2 regions of the Blautia sp. CGZ-1-C1 genome follow, and region 1 is predicted to be linked to the other one. Evidence: riboswitches for the same ligand, from Rfam matches in the RefSeq annotation. Region 1 holds a riboswitch; the other holds the start of a gene.

Evidence for each region. Region 1 has a riboswitch for tetrahydrofolate ahead of AC058W_RS04220 (folate family ECF transporter S component). Riboswitches for the same ligand answer to the same signal wherever they lie in the genome.
Region 2: another riboswitch for tetrahydrofolate. It lies ahead of folE (GTP cyclohydrolase I FolE); the one in region 1 lies ahead of AC058W_RS04220 (folate family ECF transporter S component).

The regions. Positions count from the first base shown of each region.
Region 1 covers NZ_JBWLUT010000060.1:23,644-27,031, forward strand. The annotation lists gene AC058W_RS04215 (hypothetical protein) at 1-737, opposite strand, end outside; THF riboswitch at 1,275-1,380, shown strand; gene AC058W_RS04220 (folate family ECF transporter S component) at 1,468-2,028, shown strand; gene AC058W_RS04225 (GNAT family N-acetyltransferase) at 2,292-3,068, opposite strand.
Region 2 covers NZ_JBWLUT010000088.1:25,773-29,160, reverse strand. The annotation lists gene folK (2-amino-4-hydroxy-6-hydroxymethyldihydropteridine diphosphokinase) at 1-235, opposite strand, end outside; gene folP (dihydropteroate synthase) at 254-1,063, opposite strand; gene AC058W_RS07115 (HD domain-containing protein) at 1,103-1,600, opposite strand; gene folE (GTP cyclohydrolase I FolE) at 1,597-2,154, opposite strand; THF riboswitch at 2,308-2,404, opposite strand; partial or broken gene AC058W_RS07105 (peptide deformylase) at 2,623-2,756, opposite strand; gene AC058W_RS07100 (hypothetical protein) at 3,006-3,388, opposite strand, start outside.

The DNA of each region.
Region 1 (3,388 bases):
GCCAGAAATTGTTTTTCGGTATTGGCAATCTGTTCAGGAGTTAATGTGACATTTGGAGCCGGAGTTGGTGTCGGATCAGGAATCTGCAAGTTTTCCAGATCGGAGATACTGAGTACTTTCAGATGACTTGCATTCAGGGATGCGGAAGCATCATCGGAAGTGTCTGGAAATTTACCTTTGAATGTCAGGTAAACCCAGTTTCCGACCTTGATTCCGTTTTGATAATATTGCTCAGTTCCGGTAATCGGGTAGGTAGCAGTTTTACCCTTTTTTGATTTTATGGTAATTGTATTGGAGGTCAGGGAGATAACCTGTCCATGAGCAGTTCTTTTCTTTAGTTTATTTTTTTTGTGATATTCATCTACGACTTTGAGAACATGCACGCTGCTGGTATCTGTACCAGAGAGCTGCCCCTCATAAATAATACTGATCTCGTCACCGGTGATCATTCCGCCCTTACATTCCAATGTGGCATTAGAAACATTAAATACATAAGAGGCACTGTCTGTATTCAGGATGAGCTGACTTCCGGAAAAATCCTGCAAGGTGCCGGAGAGCTCATCCATATAAACGCGGTCTTTGGCTTCGGTTGTAGTTGTGGTATCAGATGAAGAAGTGAGTTCCCGGACGGATGTATCTCCGGTAGATGTAAATTGTTCCAGTACAGTTCCAGGGCTGCATCCGGCAATAGAGAAGCTAAGACCGGCACAGACACATGCAGCAAGCAGTTTTTTCATAATATAGACAGGACCTCCGATAAATCATTCGTTTGAACATGATTCCTGCCGTATGCAATAGTTATTTACAGAGAGGGATACCGTCTTCTGGTGGTTCAGGGATAAAATCAAAAATTTTCCGGTAGCTTTCCCATTCGTCATTGTCTTTGGCAGGAGTGCATATCAGGCCGGTACATTCCGTACAGGCGTTGGTATTCAAGTAATTATCATAACATATATTATAAGGATTTTGGCAGTTATTTTTGCATATTTCTGACATTTTTTTACCTCCATGATTATAGCAGACCGGGACGGAATATCTGTATTCATGTAATTTCTCATTGCTGAAGATGCCGGACTGCTGCATAATGTTATAGTATTAGTATATGCGGCTGTTTTATTCATAGACTTATGAGTGTTTGCAGCAATACTCTCAAGTAAAAAAGCAGATTATTCGTATAGAATGAACAAAAAGTAGTATTCAAATTTGTGAAAATAATAACGGAAAATATATTGTAATTTTTATGAATTGTGTTATAATTTCGATAAATAAATAATAGCGAAGTAGGATTTTATGCGTCAAGTGTTCACAGGCTGGGGAGTCGCCGTGAAACGAAAAGCAGAAAAGCGAGCTGCTTACGATATAATTTCCGCACCCGTTGCTACATGTGAGGACATCTCATAATGTGGAGGGATTATTATTTATGTAACTACTCTATTTTTTTAAACACATTATGGAGGTGTTTTTATTATGCAGAAAAAACAATATTGGAACGTAAAAACATTGGTGTTCATGGCTCTTCTGATCGCCATGCATCTGGTACTCACACGAGTTCTGGTCATTGATCTTGGTGCGTATCGTATTTCTGTGGGAAGTGTATGTACAATCCTTGCTGGTCTGTGGCTGGGCCCGGTAGCAGGTGGTGTCTGTGGATTATGTGCAGATATTATCGGATGCTTCATGAAAGGTTATGCGGTAAACCCGTTTATTACAGTTGCGGCAATCCTCTGGGGTGTTCTTCCTGCTCTTGCGAAACCATTGTTTGCAAACAGAAAGAAAACCGGAAAAACAGTTGGTATCTGTGTATCTATCGTGGTGACTGCAATTCTCAGTTCTCTGGTATTTACAACAGCTGGTCTTGTAATCATGCTTGGTTACAACTTCTATGCGATCATGCCGGGAAGACTGGTACAGTTTGCAATTATGATTCCGATCTACTGTGTACTGACCTGCCTGCTGTACTTCAGCCCGCTGACAGCAATGGTTGTTGGTAATGCGGCACCGGCAGTATTGAAGAAGAAAACCGTATAAATAAGGTGAAGGCAGAGAGCCAGAATTCAGAAAAAAATGATGGCTCTGTTGAAATCAGAAAAACGGTAACAGAATAAGACTTGAATAATGGACTGATAAGATAACATAGCATGCGCGAACTATGTTAATTACATATCAATCGATTCCCCGAAAAAGAAAAAAGTGAAGATAAAGAAGCCCGCTGTGGAGCAGATAAATGAAACTGCTTTATAGTGGGTTTCTTTGATTTGAGAATATCATCGGATTTATTTTTGTACTTTCATTTATTTCTCAGGTGGGAAATTCCCATTTTCATCTGGCTGCACGCGGAACCAGTAGGTATAAAGCTGGTGAAATCCGAGTGATTTATAAAGTGCCCGGGCATTATCATTTCCTTCAACGACCTGAAGGTAAGCATTCTGCGCACCTTTTTTCATCCCCTCTTTCAGAAGTCCGGTGCAGATCTGGCGTGCATAGCCATGCTTGCGATATTCTTCTTTGACGTGGATAGCGTAGATACCTATATAATCACGATCCAGAATTCCAAGTCCGGTTGCAATAATCTGTCCGTCTATACGGATGGAAGCACAGATCGTTTCTTTCAGGATGGCCTGATACATGGATGGAACGACCCTTCGATGAATCGGATTTGTGGTGTTCTTTAAACGGAACAAACTTTCAATCCATTCGGAAGGAATGTTATCGCAGAAAGTCACGTCAGGATATGGTGCCTCCAGATGTGCTGTTTTCAAACTCATTGCCATGACGTTTGTTGTATGTTGGATTGCATATCCGCGGTTCTCCAGGACATAATCAAAGTCCGGGGAAACAAGGGGGCTGATTTTAAAAACAGCAGGAGTTCCCAGGCGTTTGTAGACGCTTTCGCAGTAAGGGATTTTTTCTCTCCATGTGAGAGTGGAATTTCCAAACTGCTCTACGCTGTTGGTTCTGTGTGTATAAAAATAGGAAAATCTCAGAATCCAGCCATCATACAGTTCCATCTTGTGAGAAGGCCAGGCATTCAGGGACATATCTTCGATTTGCTTAATTGTAGTTTCCATATATTAAGGAAGACTCCTTTCGATAAGATACTTATATACTGAAGTGTCTTTTTTGAATTATACAGAGTTTGAAAAAAATGTGCAAGGTTGTTTGGCATGAAGATCTATGATTTCAAAAGGATTAAAGGTAGATGAAAAAAACAGTTTTGAAATTGTTATGAATAGAAGAGAGTGTCATATGATCATCGAAAGTCAATCGGATATTCGCAATCCGCTTTCGCTACTTGCTCATAACCAAATAACTGCTTCGCAGTTTATCAGAAGGGGCTTGTACCCCTTCTGATACAAGCAAGTCCCTACCCACTGCTTATTGCTCTTCG
Region 2 (3,388 bases), on a different contig from region 1:
TGATCATATGGCTGACTTCGCCATAGTTTATGGAGGCAGACAACTCATCGGTTAATCCCGCCAGACGTGTTCTGGTAAAAAGCGTGGCAGAAATAACAAATTTCTGTCCCAGAACATTTTCTTCGGGATATACACCATGGTTTGCAAAAACCTCCAGCTCTTTAATTTCTATTTTATCTAATCTGGTCTCATCCATAACAGTAAAGCCTTTCTGTATATTATTTATATTTACCATCTGTTTTGTGCCAGCAATTTATCTGCATCCTAAGATTGCTTCTGTCATCTGGATCACACGCTTGTTTTCTTTAATATCGTGGACACGGACAAAAGAGCATCCCTTCATGACGCCAATTACACTGGTAGCCAAAGTCCCCTCTACCCGCTGATCTACAGGAAGATCCAGCGCCAGTCCGATCATGGATTTGCGGGATGTACCAAGGAGAACCGGAAATCCCAGATTCTGAAAAAGCTCCAGGTGATTCATTGCTTCCAGATTCATTTCAAATGTTTTTCCAAAACCAATTCCCGGGTCAAGCATGATTTTTTCATCTTTAATGCCAGCCTGTCTTGCAAGATTGACACATTCCTGTGTTTCGGCGAGCATATCAATGAGAAAGTTTTGATATTCAGTATTAGATTTGTTGTGCATCAGACAACAGACCACATCATATTTTGCGATTACAGCTGCCATGTTCGGATCATATTTTAATCCCCAGATATCGTTAACCAGGTCAGCTCCTGCCTGAATAGAGCTTTCAGCAACACTACTCTTAAAAGTATCTACAGAAACAGGAATGTCAAAATGCTTTTTGACCGCTTCAATAACAGGGAGAACTCTCTGCGCTTCCTCATCAGCACTGACAGGTGTATGGCCGGGACGTGTAGATTCGCCTCCGATATCAATAATATCTGCACCATCAGCAATCATTGCCTCTGTATGTTTCAAAGCTTCATCTATATGATTCCATTTGCCGCCGTCCGAAAAGGAATCAGGGGTAACATTTAAGATTCCCATTATGTAAGTATGATTCTTAGTATCAAAAAAACGGTTTCCAATTTTCATGAGCAGAGCCCATCCTTTCTTTTATGCTTATGAGAAAGATCAGTATTCAATTTTCATATTTTTTTTATCATCAGACCAATAGCATTCAGAAGCAGCGGAACATAAAAAACAATTTCTGGACTGCTTATCCGCTTTATAAAGAAGTGCTGTTAGCGTACTGCAGGAATCTCCTTTTCGGTGATGTCCAATGGAAGACAGAATCAGTTCTTTTTCCTGTTCTGTAAAGTGCAGATCTGTCAGAATTTCCCTTGCGATTTCTACTCCTGCAATATCATGGGGAATGTTGTACTGATATTGCTGTGCACGTCCGATATCATGAAGAAGTGCTGCTGCATAGATAAGCTCTTTGTGCAGCTCCAGATGTTCCTCCAGTGCATAAATGTACATCAGCCGTGCAACATCCAAAAAATGTTCAGTAGTATGACGGCAGAAGCTCCGTTCACTCTCGAGTTCCTGTATTTTTTTATAGTGTTCCTGATAAACCGGGTGCCCCCAGATCTGATTGACACGGTCCATATCTAAAAAATTGTTATTCATCCTTTTACCATAGAAAGGAACATTTTCTGCAGTTCCTTATCTTCTGTAAATGCACCACGGGTTACAGTAGTGATTGTTTTGCTGCCCGGTTTTTTTATTCCGCGCATGGTCATACAGGTATGTTCCGCTTCCAGCATTACCATAATTCCTTTTGGATCCAGAGTACGCTCTAAAGCATCTGCAATCTGAACAGTAAGGCGTTCCTGAATCTGTGGTCTTCTGGAATAAACCTCTACTGTACGTGCCAGTTTACTTAAACCGGTAACTTTGCCGTTAGGGATGTATGCAAGATGAGCTTTTCCATAAAAAGGCATCAGGTGATGCTCACACATGGAGTAAAAGGTGATGTCTTTTTCCAACACGATTTCATTATTCTCTACAGGAAACTGCTTCAACAGGTGCTGGTCCGCTTCATGGCCAAGACCTCCGTAAATTTCTTCACACATACGGGCAATCCTGTCAGGAGTATCGATCAGACCTTCCCGCGTGATATCTTCACCGATACCTTCCAGAAGCAGACGGACTGCCTGCTCAATTTTCAGCTTGTCAACCATTAAAAAATAACCTCCTTTGTATTTTTTGAATGGAGATTATCCTTTTGAACACACTCAAGTGGATATTCAGTAAAAAAAGGATATCTCCAATTGTGATAGAATGTATGTCGAAAACATTCCCTAACACAATATGAGATATCCTCTTATATTGTTTGCAACGGGTGCGGATAATATACCGTAAGACGTACTTTTCGTTTCAGTGACAACTCCCCATTCACCGAACACTTAACGCATAAAATCCTATTTTGCATATCATTCATTTCGGTATTCAGTATACCATGTAATACGATAATAGAAAAGGTTTTTTCTGACTTTTCAGAATAATTTTTTCCTGCTGCCAGAACTAATAGTTTCGAAGTACACTTTGCAGATATTCTTTATAATGTTGCTTTACATCTTCCGGTCCGTACTGATACCATATTCTCGGTCCAGAATCGTACATAATTCCGTAACACATCTATTTCCATGTTATATAATCTTTCCGGACAAATAATTAATTTCAGCTAACAGATCTGTACCGTCCATCCTGACAATTTCTGGCGCTGTTTTTTCCAGTTAAAGTCATAATACTCCACTTCTATTTCCTGGTATCTAGACTCACGAGCAAACTTAGCCATATACCAGGTTATCCACATAGTGATTCCTTCCTGATGATAATGTGCCTGTGCTTCAACTTTACTGTATCTTCCAATATCGCTATATCGCGCCAGTATCTGCATATCTGTTTCTGTGCCTTCTCTTTTCCTTCGGGATTGTAATATATGTCTTTTCCTCTACTTCTGAAACTCAGAATCTTTCCGTCTCGGAGATACAATAAAGCAATCTTGTCTATTAGCATATAATCCTCTAATCTATAAAAGCCACTGTCTCTTAACCTCTACAAATTCATTGTTTGACAATCTTCCAATACATATTTCCTTCCATTTTTCAATGCCTTTCAATACCGGTGCATCTGGTTTTTCCGAAATACACTTATCTATTTGAAAAGCAGTTCTTGCACATGCGGAACGAAGATTTATTGTAGATTTTATCTCTTTTTCTGTACATTCCTTTATTTTTTCATAAGCCGTATGCTCTGCACACTCTAATAAAGCCTTATCTAATGGCATAAGAATTTCATCTGATAAATCAAGCACCCCCATATATGCCAAATTATGTATAGAAATATAAAACATCTGTAATCCAGGCTGTTTCCCATATCTTATAAGTCTTATTTGCTCGATCAACAATTCTT